DNA from 4 places in the Streptomyces sp. NPDC046716 genome. Region 4 is predicted to be linked to each of the others. Evidence: riboswitches for the same ligand, from Rfam matches in the RefSeq annotation. Region 4 holds a riboswitch; each other region holds the start of a gene.
What was found. A riboswitch is a leader RNA that binds a small molecule or an ion and turns the genes downstream of it on or off. The one in region 4 is predicted to bind cobalamin.
Positions count from the first base shown of each region.

Region 1 (4,389 bases), on a different contig from region 4:
GGCACCCGGATGCAGCGAACGGGAACGGCCGGCCCGGGGGGCCCGCAGCGCGTCGAGACCCATGACTCAGTCGCGGCGGCGCTTGGCCTGCCAGATCGCCGCGCCGCCGAGCACGACGACGGCGACGACGCCCGCGAGGACGCCGACGGACGGCAGCGAGTGGCTCGACTTCTTCGCGGGTTCGGTGGCACTCGGCGAGTGCTTATGGCCGCTGACCTGTTCGCCGCAGCCGGACTTCGGATACCCGGAGATGGCGCAGAGCAGGGCGCTGCTGTCGTAGCGCAGCGGCTTGGCGACGGCGGCCAGCGCGTCCGCGGCGGTCGCGTCCTCACCGACCCGGGCGCACGCGGTGCGTGCCTTCGGCGGGGTCTCGCCGTCGGGCGCGTCCTCGGCCGTGCCGAAGTCGATGACGACCGCGACCCGCTTCTTCCCGTCCTGCGCGCCCGTGTCGCCGCAGACCGCGTCGAAGTCGGCGGCCCCGCGCGGCTTCGTGGCGTCCTTCGAGTCCGCGCTCACCGCGAACCGGAACCCCTCGACATCGCCGTCCGACGGGCGGCTCTGGCCCGGGCCCATGGTCGCGTACGTCCACGAGCCGCCGTCGTTCTCCCAGAACGACCAGTACCGGTACCCGGCGGCCTGCGCGGGCGCGGCGACGGCGAGCCCGAGGACGGCCACGAGCAGGGCGAGCGCCAGCCGGGCGGCGCGGCTCACTTCTGCTGCTTCTTACGCCCGCTGATCAGGATTCCGGCGCCGACCGCGGCGATGAACATGACGCCGACGATCCACCAGGACACCCCGCTGCCGCCGTCGTCCTTCTTCTCGTCACCGGAGTCGGCGGCGGACTTCGCGGAGGCGGGGTCGGGCCCCGTCTTGTTCAGCGCGCTCACCAGGTCGGTGCCGCCGAAGTCGCGCGGGTCGTTGCCGGTGGCGTGCGCGGCGAAGATCAGCTGGGCGTAGGCGGCGGGTCCGGCGCCCTTCGCCCAGTCCTGCGCGTTCTTCTCCAGCCAGGCGTACGGGTCCTTCGTGTACTTGATGCCCTCCGCGGCGGCCACGGCCGTGACCGCGTCGGCGGTGTTGCCGTAGTCGGGCTGGTCGGTGGCGCCGGCCAGCTGCGACTTCAGGTACAGGTGCGTGGAGAGCTGGTTCTGGAGGTAGACGGCGCCGTTGTGCGCGATGCCCTCGGAGGTCTTCGCCTGCTCCCCGTCCTCGCAGGTGTACGCGTCCGGGGCCGTGCCCTTCTCGGCGGCGAAACCGGAGCCGAGGGCGCCGAGCACACCGGCGGCGGTCGCGTCGGCGTTCGCCGTGAGCTCGCCCTTCTTGTCGGGCTGGTAGGCGAGCGCGCCGCCGTCCTTGCCCTCCGAGCAGGGCAGGGTCAGCGTGCCGAGGGCGTCGAAGCCGGACTTGCCGGTCGAGGACCGGACCTCGGCGGGCTCGTCGCCTGAGGTGGACAGGGCGCCGAGCACGACCGCGGTGGAGTTGCCGTCGCTGGCGCCGCCCGGGTTGTAGCCCCAGCCGCCGTCGGCGTTCTGGTTCTTCTTCAGCCAGGCCACGCCCTTGGCGACCTCGCCGTCGCGGCCGCCCACGGCGGCCAGGGCCTGGACGGCGGCGGCCGTGCTGTTGCTGTCGACGGGCGTCTTCGCGTCGCAGGCCTTGCCCGGCTCGGCCCGGAACGCGGCGAAGCCGCCGTTCTCGCACTGCTGGCCCGCGAGCCAGTCGACGGCCTTCGCGGCGGGCCGGACGTCCTCGGTCTTCTGCGCCACGAGGGCGAGGGACTGGCGCCACACGCCGTCGTACGTGGGATCGGCGGACCCGTACAGGCCGCTCGGTACGACGACCTTGGGGGACGCCGAGGGGGAGGCACCGTCCGCGAGGGCGGCCGGCGCCGCCGCGCCGCCGATCACGACGGTCGCGGCCACGAGTGCGGCGCTGCGGCGAATGTTCATGCTGGGGCGGGTGCCTCTCCCTGCGGGGAGCCGGGCGGCACGGCACGCTCTGCTGGTACCGGGCGGCTCCAGCTCCGTATGCCTCGACGGTTCTGAGCCGATCATGAGGCGGGTGAGGCAATCCGGCTGTGACGGTTGCGGGTCAGCGCCGGACTCCCACCGGCTTCCCCTCACACACGCTTGATGACGACGCCTTCACTGTACCGGGCGCCGTGTTTCGGGGTCGTCCGCGGGCGGCTCCGCCGGGGACCCGGCCGCACTGGGTTGTTCTTCGTGTGCGGCTCCGGTGGGGGTTGGTCGCGCAGTTCCCCGCGCCCCTGGGTTGTTCTTCGTGTGCGGGCCGGTGGCCGCTTCTCGCGCCGTTCCCCGCGCCCCTGGGTTGTTCTTCGTGTGCGGGCCGGTGGCCGCTTCTCGCGCCGTTCCTCGCGCCCCTGGGTTGTTCTTTGTGTGCGGGCCGGTGGCCGCTTCTCGCGCCGTTCCCCGCGCCCCTGAGATGCGCACTTCGTGCGGCATCTCATCGCGAGAGGCGCGGCGGAGCCGCAGCCTCCGGGGGAAGGCTGCGCGCAGCGCATGCCTTCAGGGGCGCGGGGAACTGCGCGACCAGCCACGACGAGAGCCGCGGCCGAACGCGTCAGCGGACCTCGACGGGGCCGTCGTCGCCCCGGTAGCGCTCGACGGCGGAACCGGGGTCGTCCGTCGCGCCGAGGTTCTTGCGGACCGAGTCGAGGATCGTCAGCCCCTGCCCGACGAGCCCGGCGGCGATCTCGCCGAGCCCATCGGCCCCGTTCAGGACGTTGACATTGGCCCCGGCGAGCCCGGCCGACGCCTCCTTCACGATCTGCGGCAACTGATCGATGAGCATCCGGTCCAGCGCGACCCGGTCGTACGACGCCGCCGCCTCGGCCTGGATCTTCATCCGCTCGGCCTCGGCGAGGGCGAGCACCCGGATCCGCTCGGCATCGGCCTGCGCCGGCTTCACGACCTCCGCGATCAGCTCCTTCTCCCGCAGCTCGGCCTGCTTGAGCGCCAGCTCGGTCTGCGCGGCGAGCACCTCCTGCTGCGCGTGCGCCCGCGCCAGCGGCCCGGCCTGGTCGGCCTGCGCCTTGGCCCGGTCCACCTCGGCGCTGAACTCGGCCTGCACGACCGCGGTCTGCCGCGCGAACTCGGCCTGCTTGCGGGCGGCAGCCTGCTCCGCCTCGACGGAGGCCTGGTTGGCCTGCGCCTGCGCGATCTTCGCGGCACGCTGGATGGCGGCCTTGTGCGGCTGCGACATCGCCTCGATGTACCCGGTGGCACCGTCGTCGATGGACTGGATCTGCAACGAGTCGACGTGCAGCCCGATCTTCGCCATCTCGGCCTTCGAGGTGTCGAGCACCTCCGTCGCCAGCTTCTGCCGCTCGGTGACGATCTCCTCGACGGTCATCGAGCCGATGATGGAGCGCAGGTGACCGGCGAAGATCCGCCCGGTGAGCACCGACATCTGCTCCTGGTCGGACAGGAACCGCTGCCCGGCGTTGACGATCGACTCGTGGTCGTTGCCCACCTTGAAGGCGATGACGGCCCGCACGGTCAGCGCGATGCCCTGCTTGGTGACGCACTTCTCGACGACTTCCGCCTCCGCCATGGCCAGCGACAGGAAACGGGTCTTGCGGAACACGGGCAGCACGAACTTCCCGTGCCCGGTGACGACGCGGAACGGCGCTCCCCCAAGTCCCCGCCTGCCACCCGAGATCAACATCGCCTCGTCGGGGGCGGGAACGCGATATCCGAACATCCTTGACGTCTCCTTAGCGGGCGCCGCCGTCGCCGTCGGCGAGGAGAGGATCGGTCCAGGCCATGACCACGACCTGCCGGGTGCCGCGCGACTCGATCACGAGCACGGTCGTCCCGCGCTCCAGAGGCTCGTCGGACCACGCGAGAAACGTCTCGGTCCCGCCCCTGACCCGCACCAGCACCTCGCCCGGCCCTCCGGCACCCCGTGTGCCGAGCACCAGCTTCCCCGTACAGCCGACCACAGCCTCGTCCGGCGCCATCGGCGGCCGCCCCCTTGTCGTTCCAGCTCAAGTGAGCTCTTGGCCAGGACCATACGCCTGCGCGTGGGGCCCGACCATCTACGCGCGGCAAAGATCCGCCGGCCGTGACCGGCCGCCCGGTGACGTCGGATCAGGGCGCCGCGACGTACGCCACCGGGTCGCTGCCGACGGCCGTCTCCACCCGCCCCAGCTTCACCAGCCGGCGCAGATGCGCCTCCGCCTCCGACACCGCGATGGTCCGCGAGCCGAAGGGGATGTCGGCCCACGGCCGGTTCCACTCCATGCGCTCGGCGAGCTGCCAGGGGGTGAGCGGCTCCGCGAGGAGGGTGAGCAGATCGGTCAGCCGGGACTCGTGGTGCTCCAGCAGTTCCCGTACGCGGGCGGGCGCGTCGGTGAAGGTGTGCTGGTGCGCC
Region 1 is NZ_JBEYYU010000010.1:153,034-157,422, forward strand. Features, by position in the region: gene ABZ930_RS10755 (CbiQ family ECF transporter T component) at 1-63, opposite strand, end outside; gene ABZ930_RS10760 (SCO2322 family protein) at 67-711, opposite strand; gene ABZ930_RS10765 (prenyltransferase/squalene oxidase repeat-containing protein) at 708-1,943, opposite strand; cobalamin riboswitch at 2,033-2,155, opposite strand; gene ABZ930_RS10770 (SPFH domain-containing protein) at 2,575-3,717, opposite strand; gene ABZ930_RS10775 (hypothetical protein) at 3,731-3,976, opposite strand; gene ABZ930_RS10780 (MBL fold metallo-hydrolase) at 4,107-4,389, opposite strand, start outside.
Region 1: it holds a riboswitch for cobalamin, as region 4 does, so the genes downstream of both, ABZ930_RS10765 (prenyltransferase/squalene oxidase repeat-containing protein) here and metE (5-methyltetrahydropteroyltriglutamate--homocysteine S-methyltransferase) in region 4, are expected to answer to the same signal.

Region 2 (4,389 bases), on a different contig from region 4:
CAGTTCCAACTGGTGCTGGATGTCGAGGTGGTTGGTCGGCTCGTCGAGCAGCAGCTCGCGCGGTTCCTGGGCCAGGGCGCGCGCGATCTGCACCCGCTGGCGTTCGCCGCCCGACAGGGTGTGCCACAGCCGGTGCGCCTTGTCGGCCAGGCCGCTGCGCTCCAGCGCGGAGCGGACCGCGGTCTCGTCGGCCGCGGACGCCGGAGCCCAGGCGCGGCGGTGCGGGATCCGGCCGAGCCGCACCACGTCGGCGACCGTCAACTCGACCTGGGTGTCGGTCTGTTGCTCGACCACGGCGATCCGCCGCGCGACCGTGCGGCGCGATACGTCCGCGAGCGGCACGCCGTCGAGGGTGACGACACCCGAGTCCGGGGCGAGCACCCCGGCGAGCAGCCTCAGCAGGGTCGACTTGCCCGAGCCGTTCGGGCCGAGCAGGCCCGTCACGGTGCCGGGGCGCGGCGCGAGCGCCACCCCGTCGAGGATCAGTGCGCCGCCGGCCGACCGGGACACGCGCTCCGCGCGCAGCCCGCCCGTCACCGGACGGCCCTGCGCCGGTACAGCACCAGCACGAACGCGGGCACACCGATCAAGGACGTCACCACTCCCACCGGAACCTCCTGCGGCGCGAGGACCGTGCGCGCCGCCGTGTCCACCCACACCAGGAACACCGCGCCGGCGAGCGCCGTCACCGGCAGCAGCCGGGTGTGCCCGGGCCCGACCAGGGCCCGCGCCGCGTGCGGCAGCACCAGACCGACGAAGCCGATCGCACCCGCCGCACTCACCAGGACCGCCGTCAGCAGCGCCGTCACACACAGCAGGATCAGCCGGGTCCGGGCCACCCGGACGCCCAGCGCGGCCGCCGCCTCCGGGCCGAAGGCGAACGCGTCGAGCGTGCGCCCGTACCCGAGACACACCACCAGCGCGAGAAACAGGACCGCGCAGCACAGCCACACCTCGGTCCAGCCGACGCCGCCGAGCGAGCCGAGCAGCCAGAACAGCACGCCGCGCGTGGTCTCCGCATCGGCGGCCGTCAGCACCACGACCGAGGTCAGCGCGGAGAACAACTGCATCGCGGCCACCCCGCTGAGCACCACCCGGTCCGTCGTGCCGCCCAGGGTGTGACTGAGCACCAGCACCAGCGCGAACGAGACGACCGCGCCGATGAACGCGCCGCCGGACACCGACAGGGCGCCGCCGCCCACTCCGAGGACCACGACGAGCACGGCGCCCGTCGACGCCCCCGAGGACACCCCCAGCACGAACGGATCGGCGAGCGGATTGCGCAGCAGCGCCTGCAGCACCGTGCCGCACACGGCGAGCCCGGCCCCGCACACGGCCGCGAGCAGCGTCCGCGGCAGCCGCAGATTCCATACGATGCCGTCGCGGATCGGCGACAGGTCCGAGCTGCCCCAGCCGAGCCGCGCGCCCACCGCCGACCACACGTCGCCGACCCCGATCCGCGCGGGCCCGAAGGTGATCGCCACGGCGACGGACGCCAACAGCGCGAACACCCCCGCCGCCCAGTAGAGACCGGAGCGCAGCGTCGCGGCACTCACCGGCCGAGACCGAACGCGCCGACCGCGGCGGCCACCTTCTCCAGCCCGTCCACGGTGCGGATCGTCGGATTCATGTCCTGCCCGCTCAGCCGCACGTACCGCTTCTCCCGCACCGCCGTCATGTTCTTCGTGACGGGGTCCGACTCCAGAAACCTGATCTTCTGGGCGGCGGACTCGGCCGACTGCGAGCGGCGGGTCAGATCACCGATGACGAGGACGTCCGGATCGCGGTCGGCGACGGTCTCCCAGCCGATCTGCGGCCACTCGTCGTGGGTGTCGTCGAAGACGTTGCGCAGCTTCAGCTCCTTGGTGATGACACCCGGAGCGCCGCAACAGCCCGCCATGTAGGGGGAGTCGGAGTTCGCGAACCAGTACAGCACGCTGACGCCCGACGTGTCGGCGGCCGAAGTCGCCTTCTCCACGCGGGCCGTGAGCGTGTCGATGAGCTTCTCGCCCCGCTTCTCCACGTGGAAGATCCGCGCCAGGTCACGTATCTCGCCGTAGACCGTGTCGAGGGTGAGCGCCTTGGTGCGCGCGCCGTCGCCGTCGCCGCTGTTGTCCTTGCCGGCGCAGTCGCCGGGGGAGAGATAGGTGGGGACGCCGAGTTCGGCGAACTTCTCGCGCGACGCCACCCCGCCCTTGCTGAGCGTGTACGTGAAAGAGGCCGCGGCGAAGTCGGGTTCGGTGGACAGGACCTTCTCGAAGGACGGATAGCGGTCCGCGAGCCGCGGCACCTTCGCGTTCGCCTTCTCGAGCCCCTTGAGGACCGGGTCCGTCCAGGTGCCGGTGCCCACCATCCGGTCGGCGAGACCGAGCGACAGCATGATCTCCGCCGAGCCCTGGTCGAGGGCCACGGCCCGCTTCGGCGCGTGGTCGACGCGTACCTTCGTACCGCAGTTGTCGACCGTGACCCCGCGTCCCGGCTTCGCGTCGGTGCCGGTCGATCCTCCGCACCCGGTCAGGAGCAGGGCAGCGGCCAACAGCGGTGCGGCACGGCGGACGTGACGGGTGAAACGGGCGGGCAGCACGGGGAATCCTCTGCGTCCAGGGCTCATACGCGGAGCCGGTCTACGGTCCACCCCCGGCCGCGGAACGCCCCGGAGGCCGCCAGCAGGTCTTCGGACTCGGGGTCGTCCGCGCGAAGCGCCTTCCCAGACCGTGTCACCGGCCCAGTGGCTGTGGCTCCGCCCGTCACCCTCACCGCTGCGCGTCAGTTCCGGATTTGCACCGGATTCCCTGACCCGTGCACGAGCAAGATCGTGCAAAGGTACGACTGGCCCGGCGAAAGTATCACGGGCCGGGCGAGGCTCCCGCCGCCGGGGTTTTCGGGAGCGCGGGCCGACGTCGGCCGCCCGCCGGTGACCCTGCGTCAGGCGCCGAGGAACGCGCGGACCTCCGTGACGAACTCCTCCGGAGCCTCCCGGTGGACCAGGTGGCCGACCGGGACGGTCAGCAGCCGCCCGCCGGGAATCCGCCGGGCCAGCTCCGCGACGCCGTCCTGCGGCACATGACTCAGCGGCCCGCCCGCCACCACCAAAGTCTCGGCGGTGATCGCGGCGAGCAGGTCCGCCCAGTGCGCGGGCGGTGTGTCGAGCTGCCGCCTGACCGCCACCACCATCTCCCAGTCGAAGGCCAGGTCCCCGTCGGGGCGGACCAGCGGGGGAGGCGTCCGCGGGCGGGGCAGCGGGACGTCCTCGAGAACCAGCCGCGTCACCCGCTCCGGCGCGGCCGCCGCCAGCAGACAGGCGACCACGCCGCCCATGGAGTGCGCGACGACCCGCACCCGGTCGAGCCCCAGAGCGTCCAGGAACGCGGTCACGTCGTCCCGCATCAGCTCCAGGGAGTACCGGTCCGGCCAGTCGCTCTGCCCGTGCCCGCGCAGGTCGAGGGCGTACACCCGGTGGTCGCGGGCGAACTCCGGTGCCACCTGCGCCCAGTCGGCCGCGCCCTCCCCGAGACCGTGCAGCAGCAGAAGCGGCACGGCGTCCGGCGGCCCCGACACCTCGTAGGACAGGGAGATCCCCGACACCCGCACCGTGCGCCGCTCCGGCATGCCTCCGCGCTCCCCGCCCCGGCCGGCCCACGCGCCGACCGTGAAGATCAGTTGATCCCGCGAGGCTACGTCATCGCGGACCGGCCGGAAACGGACCGTCGGCGCCCGCCGCGCGGCAACCGAATCCGTGGTGGCGCCGACTACGGGTCGTACCGCTCGTCGGAGCCCTCCCGAAGGAGACAGTCCCATGACGGTTCCCTCCCGCGCGGCCGCGCTGGCCGGAGCGGCAGGCATCGCAGTCGCCGCCGTACTGGCCGTGCCGTCCCCGGCCGCCGCGCACGGTGTCGCCCTGATGCCCGGCTCGCGCACCTACCTCTGCTACAAGGACCTGCTCGCCAACTCCTCCACCCAGATGCCCACCAACCCCGCCTGCAAGGCGGCCGTCCAGGAGGCGGGCACCGCACCGCTGTACAACTGGTTCGCGGTCCTCGACTCCCAAGCGGGCGGGCGCGGCGCGGGCTACGTCCCGGACGGCACCCTGTGCAGCGCCGGCGACCGCAGCCCGTACGACTTCTCGCCCTACAACGCGGCCCGCACCGACTGGCCGCTCACCCACCTCACGGCGGGCGCCACCCTTCAGGTCAAGTACAGCAACTGGGCCCAGCACCCCGGCAGGTTCGAGGTGTACGTCACCAAGGAGGGCTTCGATCCCCAGCAGCCACTGGGCTGGGCCGACCTGGAGCAGGTGCAGACCGTCCAGGACCCGCCGCACGAGGGCGGCCCGGGCACCGAGGACGGCCACTACTACTGGGACCTCCGGCTGCCCGAGCGCACCGGCCG
Region 2 is NZ_JBEYYU010000022.1:20,672-25,060, forward strand. Features, by position in the region: gene ABZ930_RS18270 (ABC transporter ATP-binding protein) at 1-537, opposite strand, end outside; gene ABZ930_RS18275 (iron chelate uptake ABC transporter family permease subunit) at 534-1,541, opposite strand; gene ABZ930_RS18280 (ABC transporter substrate-binding protein) at 1,553-2,581, opposite strand; cobalamin riboswitch at 2,648-2,849, opposite strand; gene ABZ930_RS18285 (alpha/beta hydrolase) at 2,926-3,609, opposite strand; gene ABZ930_RS18290 (lytic polysaccharide monooxygenase) at 3,797-4,389, shown strand, end outside.
Region 2: it holds a riboswitch for cobalamin, as region 4 does, so the genes downstream of both, ABZ930_RS18280 (ABC transporter substrate-binding protein) here and metE (5-methyltetrahydropteroyltriglutamate--homocysteine S-methyltransferase) in region 4, are expected to answer to the same signal.

Region 3 (4,389 bases), on a different contig from region 4:
CCCGCCACCGCACTCACGACGGCGCTCCGGGCGGCACGAACGGCAACCCCACCGGCGCACCCCCCTCGATCAACCGCCACAACGCGTCCGTATCGGCATGCCGCTCGATCAGATCCCCGAGCCGGTCCAACTGCTCCTCGCGCAGATCGGCGAACGACGTGCCCGCCGCCGGAACGAACCGCCGCCCGGCCGCCGAGGCGACCTCCCGCAGAAAAGCCCGCCGGAAGTCGTCCGACTCCAGCGACCCGTGCCAGTGCGTCCCCCACACGGCCCCCACCCGGCACCCGTCGAGGAAGGGCTCCCCGCCCAGCACCTCGGCGACCCCGTGATGGATCTCGTACCCCTCGACGGACGACCCGAGGGCCTCGCCGACGGGCCGGGCGAGGGTCTTCTCGGCGGCGAACCGCACGCGTACGGGCAGCAGTCCGAGCCCGTCGACGACCCCGGCCTGCGACTCGACGTCGTCCTCGATGCGCTCACCGAGCACCTGGAAGCCACCGCAGATGCCGAGCACCGGCCGCCCCTCGGCGGCCCGCCGGGCCAGCGCGTCCGCGAGCCCGCGCTCGCGCAGCCACTCCAGGGCCTTCACGGTCCCGCGGGTGCCCGGCACGACCACCAGGTCCGCGTCGACGAGTTCCTCGGCCCGGTCCACGAATCGCACGACGACACCCGGCTCGGCGGCCAGCGCGTCCACGTCGGTGAAGTTCGACATCAGCGGCACCGCGCACACCGCGACCCGCAGCACGTCCTCGCCCACCGGCGGCGCGACCACGGACTCCCGCACGGTGCCCCGCAGGGAGACCCGCAGCCCGTCCTCCTCGTCGATGCCGAGGCCGTGCTGATACGGCAGAACGCCGTAAGTGTCGCGCCCCGTGAGGGACTTGAGCATGTCGAGGCCGGGCTCCAGCAGGCTCACGTCACCGCGGAACTTGTTCACCAGATACCCGGCGAGCAGTTCCTGGTCCTCGGGCGCGAGCAGCGCCGTCGTACCGAAGAACGAGGCGAAGACCCCGCCCCGGTCGATGTCGCCGACGACCAGCACCGGCAGCCGGGCGGCGCGCGCGACGCCCATGTTCACGATGTCGGTCCGCCGCAGATTGATCTCGGCCGGGGACCCGGCGCCCTCGCAGATCACAGCGTCATGACTGCCCCGCAACTCCTCCAGGCATCCCACGACGGTGTCCAGCAGGGCGGCCTGCCGCCCGCCGTGATAGCCGCGCGCGCTCATCTCGCCCACCGGCCTGCCCATCAGCACGACCTGGCTGCTGCGATCGCTGCCGGGCTTGAGCAGCACCGGGTTCATCAGCGCGGTCGGCTCGACGCGGGCGGCCTGCGCCTGCATCGCCTGCGCCCGCCCGATCTCGGCGCCCTCGCGGGTGACGAACGAATTGAGGGACATGTTCTGCCCCTTGAACGGCGCTACCTTCACGCCCTGCCGCACCAGCCACCGGCAGATCCCGGCGGTGACGACACTCTTTCCCGCGTCGGAGGTGGTGCCCGCGACGAGCAGCCCGCCCCGGTTCATCGACGACCCCACAGCAACCGCCCGCCCACACAGACTCCCAGCGCCAGCACACTCACCCGCCGCGACAACCGCGCGGCCCGTTCCACATCGGTCACCCGGACCGCCCGCCCCGCGGCGTTCAGCACCGGCCGGTGCTCGACCCGTCCCGCGTACGACAGGGTGCCGCCGAGCCGTACCCCGAGCGCGCCCGCGAAGGAGGCCTCGACGACCCCGGCGTTGGGGCTCGGGTGCCGGCCGGCGTCCGCCCGCCACGCGGCCAGCGCGGCGCGGGGCCGCCCGCCGGCCAGGACGGCGAGGGCGCCGGTGAGCCGGGCCCCCGGCCAGCCCGCGACATCGTCGAAGCGCGCCGAGGCCCAGCCGAACCGGCGGTACTTCACGGACTTGTGCCCGACCATCGCGTCGAGCGTGTTCACGGCGCGGAAGGCGAGCAGCCCCGGCACCCCGCCGACGGCGCCCCACACCAGCGCGCCCACCACGGCGTCGGAGGTGTTCTCGGCGACCGACTCGACGACGCCCCGGGCGATCCCGTCCGCGTCCAGGCCCTGCGGGTCGCGCCCGCACAGCCGCGGCAGCAGTTCCCTGGCCAGCTCGACGTCCCCGGCCTCCAGCGCGGAGCCGATCGCCCGCGCCTCCCGGCCCAGCGAGGTCCCGCCGACCACGGCCCAGGTCGCGGCGGCCGTCAGCGCGACGGCGGCGGCGGGGGAGCGGCGTACGGCGCGCGAGGCGGCGGCTCCGACGGCGGCGGCGCCACCGGCGCAGACCAGGGTGTGCAGCGCGCCCCAGCCGCGGTGGTCCCGCCACAGCACCCGCTCGACGGCGCCCGCGGCCCGCCCGAACCCGGCGACAGGATGCCCACGGCGCGGATCACCGACGAGCAGATCGCTCAACAGTCCTGTGGCGGCCCCGTACGCGAACACGCGCCCGGGCCGCATGACGCCGCGCGGGGCGAACATGGCGGTAGTTGTCCTCACTCAGGGTGTCCACGCCCTGGTTCGACGAGACCGGCAGCGGGAGTTCCTGGCTCGTCCCCGGGTGACCGGGGACTCACAGTGGCGGGACCGCGCCGGATTCGCACCGGCTTCCTCACCTGCTGCCGTATATGGCGTTGGCAGTGCACCACGCTCCGCGAAGGTGCGTCAACTTGCTGTTGACCTGGGGCGGGAGAGTGTGGGGAGGTCCACAGCGGTTCGCGCCCCGCTTGCCACCGCCGTGGCCGGCCGTGCAGTTCCCCTGGACGAGCGAAGCTCGTTTCAGGGGCGCGGGGAACTGCGCGACCGGCCACGACGAGAGCGGCACCCGACACACGACAGGCCGCACCGCACACAGACACGGCGGGCCCGGACCAGAAAGGTCCGGGCCCGCCGAAATGACTGCCGTGGATCAGGCCACGATCAGGAAGATCCCGTACGCCACGGCCGCCGCGCACGCCGCGAAGCACGCGTACGCGCCGGAGACGACGAGCGTCGCCGAGTCGCCCCGCTGCGCCGCCGACTCCTTCTTGGAGAGTCCGACGATGCCGAGGGTGAACAGGCCCACCAGGGCCACGGTGACCACGAGGCTGACTCCGAACACGGAGCCGAGAGCTGCCCAGTCGATCTTCATAGCTGGTCCTGCTTCCTTACAGCGTGGCGCCGGCGGGGCGCGCGGGGTCGGCCGGCGCGGGGGCCGGGATGGTCGCCTTGACTTCCTCGGACTCGCCGGTGACCAGGGTGCCGACGGGCGGCGGGGTGACCGCCGCGATGGCCGTGGTCACGACGCCCGCGGGCTCCGCGGCCGGCGCCGCGGCGCTGCCGACCTCGTCATCGGTGACGTTCGTGTGGTCGATGGAGTCACGGCGCGAGAGCTTCCAGATGACGCCCGAGCCGACCACGAGCAGCGCGGCGGTGAGACCGACGCCCCACGGGCCCTGCTTGGTGAGGAACTCGGCGCCCGCGCCGACCAGACCGGCGGCCGGCAGGGTCAGACCCCACGCGACGAACATCCGGGTCGCGGTCGACCAGCGGACGACACCGCCCTTGCGGCCGAGACCGGAGCCCATGACGGCGCCGGAGCAGACCTGGGTGGTGGAGAGCGAGAAGCCGATGTGCGAGGAGGCGAGGATCGCCGTCGCGGCCGAGGTCTGGGCGGCGAAGCCCTGCTGCGGCGCGAGGTCGGTGAGGCCCTTGCCCATGGTGCGGATGATCCGCCAGCCGCCGAGGTAGGTGCCGAGGGCGATGGCCGTGCCGGCGGAGACGATGACCCACAGCGGCGGGTCGGCGTCCGGGGCGATGACTCCGCCGGTGATCAGGGCGAGGGTGATGATGCCCATCGTCTTCTGCGCGTCGTTCGTGCCGTGCGCCAGCGAGACGAGTCCGGCCGAGGCGATCTGGCCGGCGCGGTAGCCCTTGGCGGTGGCCTTCGCGTCGGTCTTGGCGCTGATCCGGTAGGTCAGGCGCGTGGCGAGCATCGCGGCGAGGCCGGCGACGATCGGCGCGGCGACCGCGGGAAGCAGGATCTTGGTGACGACGGTGCCGCCGTCGACCGAGGACCAGCCCATCGACATGACCGCGGCGCCGATGAGGCCGCCGAACAGGGCGTGCGAGGAGCTGGACGGCAGACCGAGCAGCCAGGTCAGCAGATTCCAGAGGATGGCGCCCACGAGCGCCGCGAAGATGACCTCTGTTCTGAGGCCGTCCTCATTGATGATGCCGCCGGAGATGGTCTTGGCGACCTCGACCGAGAGGAACGCTCCGACGAGGTTCAGCACGGCGGACATGGCCACCGCCGTCTTCGGCTTCAGGGCGCCGGTCGAGATGGTCGTCGCCATCGCGTTGGCTGTGTCGTGGAAACCGTTGGTGAAATCAAAAACCAGTGCGGTAACGATC
Region 3 is NZ_JBEYYU010000016.1:65,541-69,929, reverse strand. Features, by position in the region: gene ABZ930_RS14910 (cobyric acid synthase) at 14-1,525, opposite strand; gene ABZ930_RS14905 (cobalamin biosynthesis protein) at 1,522-2,457, opposite strand; cobalamin riboswitch at 2,516-2,648, opposite strand; gene ABZ930_RS14900 (hypothetical protein) at 2,906-3,127, opposite strand; gene ABZ930_RS14895 (inorganic phosphate transporter) at 3,144-4,389, opposite strand, start outside.
Region 3: it holds a riboswitch for cobalamin, as region 4 does, so the genes downstream of both, ABZ930_RS14905 (cobalamin biosynthesis protein) here and metE (5-methyltetrahydropteroyltriglutamate--homocysteine S-methyltransferase) in region 4, are expected to answer to the same signal.

Region 4 (4,389 bases):
AGGCCGTGGCGCTGCACGTACTCCACCACCTGCCCCAGGAGTTCCGCGCGCTTCTCGGTGTTCACGGGTCGAGCCACATTTTGAACGTACCGGACGGTACACGTATAGTCCATCCGAGTTCATGTGCCGATCGGTACATCAATGGGTGCGGGAAACGGAGCGCGGAACACCGGTGGAGAACAGCACACGTTCGAGCACGGGGCACGGCACCCGGTCACGAGGGCGGACGGCGAAGGCCCTGGCCGAAGCGGCCTGGTTCCCGGCGGTCCTCTTCCTGGGGATCGTCTTCTTCTTCGCTCCCGCCCTGCACGCGCCCGGCCCCCACCACGTGAAGGTGGCCGTCGCGGGTGGCGCGGACGCGGCGGCGCGGGTCGACGCCGCGCTGGAGGCGCGCTACCCCGGCGGGTTCGACGTCCGGCCCGTCGCGGATCGCAAGCGGGCCCGGCAGGCGGTTCTGGACCGGGACGCGTTCGCGGGGTACGCGGCCGACGGCGCGCGTCCGGTGCTGTACGTGGCGAAGGCCAACGGCGCGTCCCTCGAGCAGACGCTGACCACGGCGTTCGGCACGGCGGTCGCGGAGCGGTCCCCTCTCGCGGTCGACGACGTCGCCCCCACCGCGGGCAAGGACCTCCTCGGCTCGACCGTCCTCTACTTCGGCATCGCCTGGAACATCCCGGCGTACATCCTCGCCACGACGCTGCTGCGCGCCGTCGCGTTCGACCGCCGCCGCAAGCTGCTGGCCGTCACGGTCGTCGCGGCGGTCTTCGGCGTCGTCGGTTACGCGGTCGGGACCGCGCTGGGCTATCTGGACGCCGAACCGGCGGTGATGGCCGTCGCGTTCCTGCTCACCTCGGCGGTCGCCACGGCCGCGTCCGGACTCGCGCCGTTCACCCGCCGGTTCCTGCCCGCCGTCGGCATGACCCTGTTCATCGTCCTGTCGATCCCGACGAGCGGCGGGGCGGTACCGGCCCCGCTGCTGCCGGAGTTCTTCCAGTACGTGCACGCGGTCATGCCGCTGGCGAACGCGGTCGACGCCCTGCGCGGCGTCCTCTACTTCGACGGCGCCGGGGTCCTGAAGCCGGTCCTCGTCCTGTGCGGCTGGATCGCCGCGGGCGCGTCCCTGCTCGGCCTCGACTTCCTGCGGCACCGCCGGGCCACCGCGCGGGACACGGTCACCGAGCCGCCCGTGGACGACCCGGCCCTCGAAACGCCCGTCCCCACGGCGCTCCCGGTCCACCCCCACCACTTCGGGGAACCGGAGCCCGTCCTGGCCGGAACGGTCCGCGACGGCGAGGGGCGGCCGGTCCGCGGCGCCGCCGTCATCGTGCTCGACGGACTGGGCGGGCAACTGGTCTCCACCGTCACCGACGCCGAGGGCCGCTACGCCGTCTCCGGCCTCCCGGAGGGCCATCTCTCCCTCGTGGCCTCGGCGCCGGGACTTCATCCGGTGGCGCGGCGCAGGCTGCTGACGCCGGGAGAGACGGCCCGGGCGGACTTCGCGCTGGAGCGGCGGGAGGCCGACGCCGGCTCCCCCGCGGTGGATCGACGGGGCCGGGTCGCGACCGGCTAGTCCGACGTGCCCTCCGCCGGGGCGCCGAGCGGCTCCAGCCGGCCCATGTCCCGCAGCAGCGGCAGCAGATGGTGCTCGACGGCGGGGGCGAGCCGCAGATCCGCGTCCCGCCCGTCGGTCCAGCGCAGGGCGGACAGTTCGGCCGCGGGGACCGGATCGCCGATCAGCGTCGTGGCGAAGACCGTCAGCCGCATCGGTACGCCTTCCAGGGCCGCCCGCTCCTCCACGACGGCGAGCGGTTCGAGCGGGCCCGGCTCGACCCCCAGCTCCTCCCGCAGCTCCCGTACCAGCGTCTCCTCCGGTTCCTCGCCCGGTTCGGGCTTGCCTCCCGGAACGTAGAAGATGTCCGGCGCCGCCTGCTTGCTGACGACGAGCAGCCTGCCGTGCTCCACCACGGCCGCCGCGACGACCTTCATGACTGTGTGATCCATCCCCGCATTGTGCCGCCCGCTCCGCTCCGTCTGGCCACCGCCGACCGGCAGCCCGTAGGGTGGGCCGCGCAGCTGGTTCGCCCCGTCCGCCAGGCGGGATGCGTCGCAAGAGGGAACCCGGTGGGAATCCGGGACTGCCCCGCAGCGGTGAGTGGGAACGACCGCCGTCATACGCACTGGGCCCCGAGGAACGGGACCTGGGAAGCGACGGCCAGTAGGAGTTCCGTACGTGGCGACACGCACGGGACACGTCCGCGAGTCCGAAGACCTGCCAACTGCCCGTGCGCGTACGACGCGTGCGCGGACATCCCGGTGACCTCGAGGGCGGGTCGGCGCACACATCCGGCGGACGGCCGCGCCCTGCTGCGCGAGGGCCTTCCCGTCGTCGCTGTCACTCCTTCACGCGTTCGGGTTCTCGGGATCCCAGGGATACGTCTCTCGAAGGAGAACTCCGTGACCACCAGGACCGCAGCCGCGGCAGCACGGGCCACCGTGTACGGCTACCCCCGGCAAGGACGCGACCGCGAGCTGAAGAAGGCGATCGAGGGCTACTGGAAGGGCCGCGTCACCGCCGGCTCCCTCCGGGCCACCGCCGCCGGACTGCGCCGTGGGAACTGGCGGGCACTCGCCGCCGCCGGGATCACCGAAGTCCCCACCGGCGACTTCTCGTACTACGACCACGTTCTCGACGCCACCGTCATGGTCGGCGCGATCCCCGAGCGCCACCGCGCCGCCGTGGCCGCCGACGCCCTCGACGGCTACTTCGCGATGGCGCGTGGCACCCAGGACGTGGCGCCGCTGGAGATGACCAAGTGGTTCGACACGAACTACCACTATCTGGTGCCCGAGTTGGGCCCCGACACGGTCTTCACCGCCGACTCGGCCCAGCAGGTCGCGGAGGTCGAGGAAGCCCTCGCCCTGGGGCTCTCGCCCCGCCCGGTCCTCGTCGGCCCGGTCACCTATCTCCTTCTCGCCAAGGCCGCGCCCGGTGTCGCCGCCGACTTCGACCCGCTGACGCTGCTCGACCGGCTGCTCCCCGTGTACGCGGAGGTCCTCGCCGATCTGCGCGCCGCCGGAGCCGCGTGGGTGCAGCTGGACGAGCCGGCCCTGGTCCAGGACCGCACGCCGGCCGAGCTCAAGGCGGCCGAGCGCGCCTACCGGGACCTCGGCGCCCGCACGGACCGCCCGAAGCTGCTGGTCGCCTCCTACTTCGACCGGCTCGGCGACGCTCTTCCCGTCCTGGCGAAGGCCCCGGTCGACGGTCTCGCCCTCGACTTCACCCACGCGGCGGCCGCCAACCTGGAAGCGCTCGCCTCGGTCGGCGGTCTGCCCGGCAAGCGCCTGGTCGCCGGTGTGGTCGACGGCCGCAACGTCTGGATCAACGACCTGGAGAAGTCACTCGCCACGCTCGGCACCCTGCTGGGCCTCGCCGACCGGGTCGACGTCGCCGCCTCCTGCTCCCTCCTGCACGTCCCGCTGGACGTCACCCTGGAGCGCGACATCGAACCGCAGATCCTGCGCTGGCTCGCCTTCGCGCGCCAGAAGACGGCCGAGATCGTGACGCTCGCCAAGGGCCTGGCCCGGGGCACCCACACCATCACCGCCGAACTCTCGGCCAACAAGGCCGACCTCGCCTCCCGCGCCACCTCCGCCCTCACCCGCGATCCCGCGGTGCGCGCCCGCGCCGAGGCCGTGACGGACACGGACGGGCGCCGCTCCCAGCCCTACCCCGTGCGGGCCGCGGCCCAGCACGCCCACCTGGGTCTGCCGCCGCTGCCGACCACCACGATCGGATCGTTCCCGCAGACCACCGAACTGCGCACGGCCCGCGCCGACTTGCGGGCCGGGCGGATCGACGCCGCCGCGTACGAGGAACGCATCGCGAGCGAGATCCGGGACGTCGTCTCCTTCCAGGAGAGGACCGGGCTCGACGTCCTGGTGCACGGCGAGCCCGAACGCAACGACATGGTCCAGTACTTCGCCGAGCGGCTCACCGGCTACCTGACCACGCAAGCCGGCTGGGTGCAGTCCTACGGCACCCGCTACGTGCGGCCGCCGGTCCTGGCCGGGGACATCTCGCGTCCCGAACCGATGACGGTGCGCTGGACGGCGTACGCCCAGTCGCTGACCGACCGCCCGGTCAAGGGCATGCTGACCAGTCCCGTGACGATGCTCGCCTGGTCCTTCGTCCGCGACGACCAGCCGCTCGGCGACACCGCCCGCCAGGTCGCCCTCGCCCTGCGCGACGAGGTCGACGACCTGGAGGCGAACGGCACTTCGGTCATCCAGGTCGACGAGCCCGCGCTGCGCGAGACCCTGCCGCTGCGCGCCGCCGATCACGCGGCCTATCTGGACTGGGCGACCGAGGCGTTCCGCGTCACCACCGCG
Region 4 is NZ_JBEYYU010000032.1:63,426-67,814, reverse strand. Features, by position in the region: gene ABZ930_RS23700 (TetR/AcrR family transcriptional regulator) at 1-77, opposite strand, end outside; gene ABZ930_RS23695 (carboxypeptidase regulatory-like domain-containing protein) at 173-1,570, shown strand; gene ABZ930_RS23690 (NUDIX domain-containing protein) at 1,567-2,001, opposite strand; cobalamin riboswitch at 2,058-2,292, shown strand; gene metE (5-methyltetrahydropteroyltriglutamate--homocysteine S-methyltransferase) at 2,455-4,389, shown strand, end outside.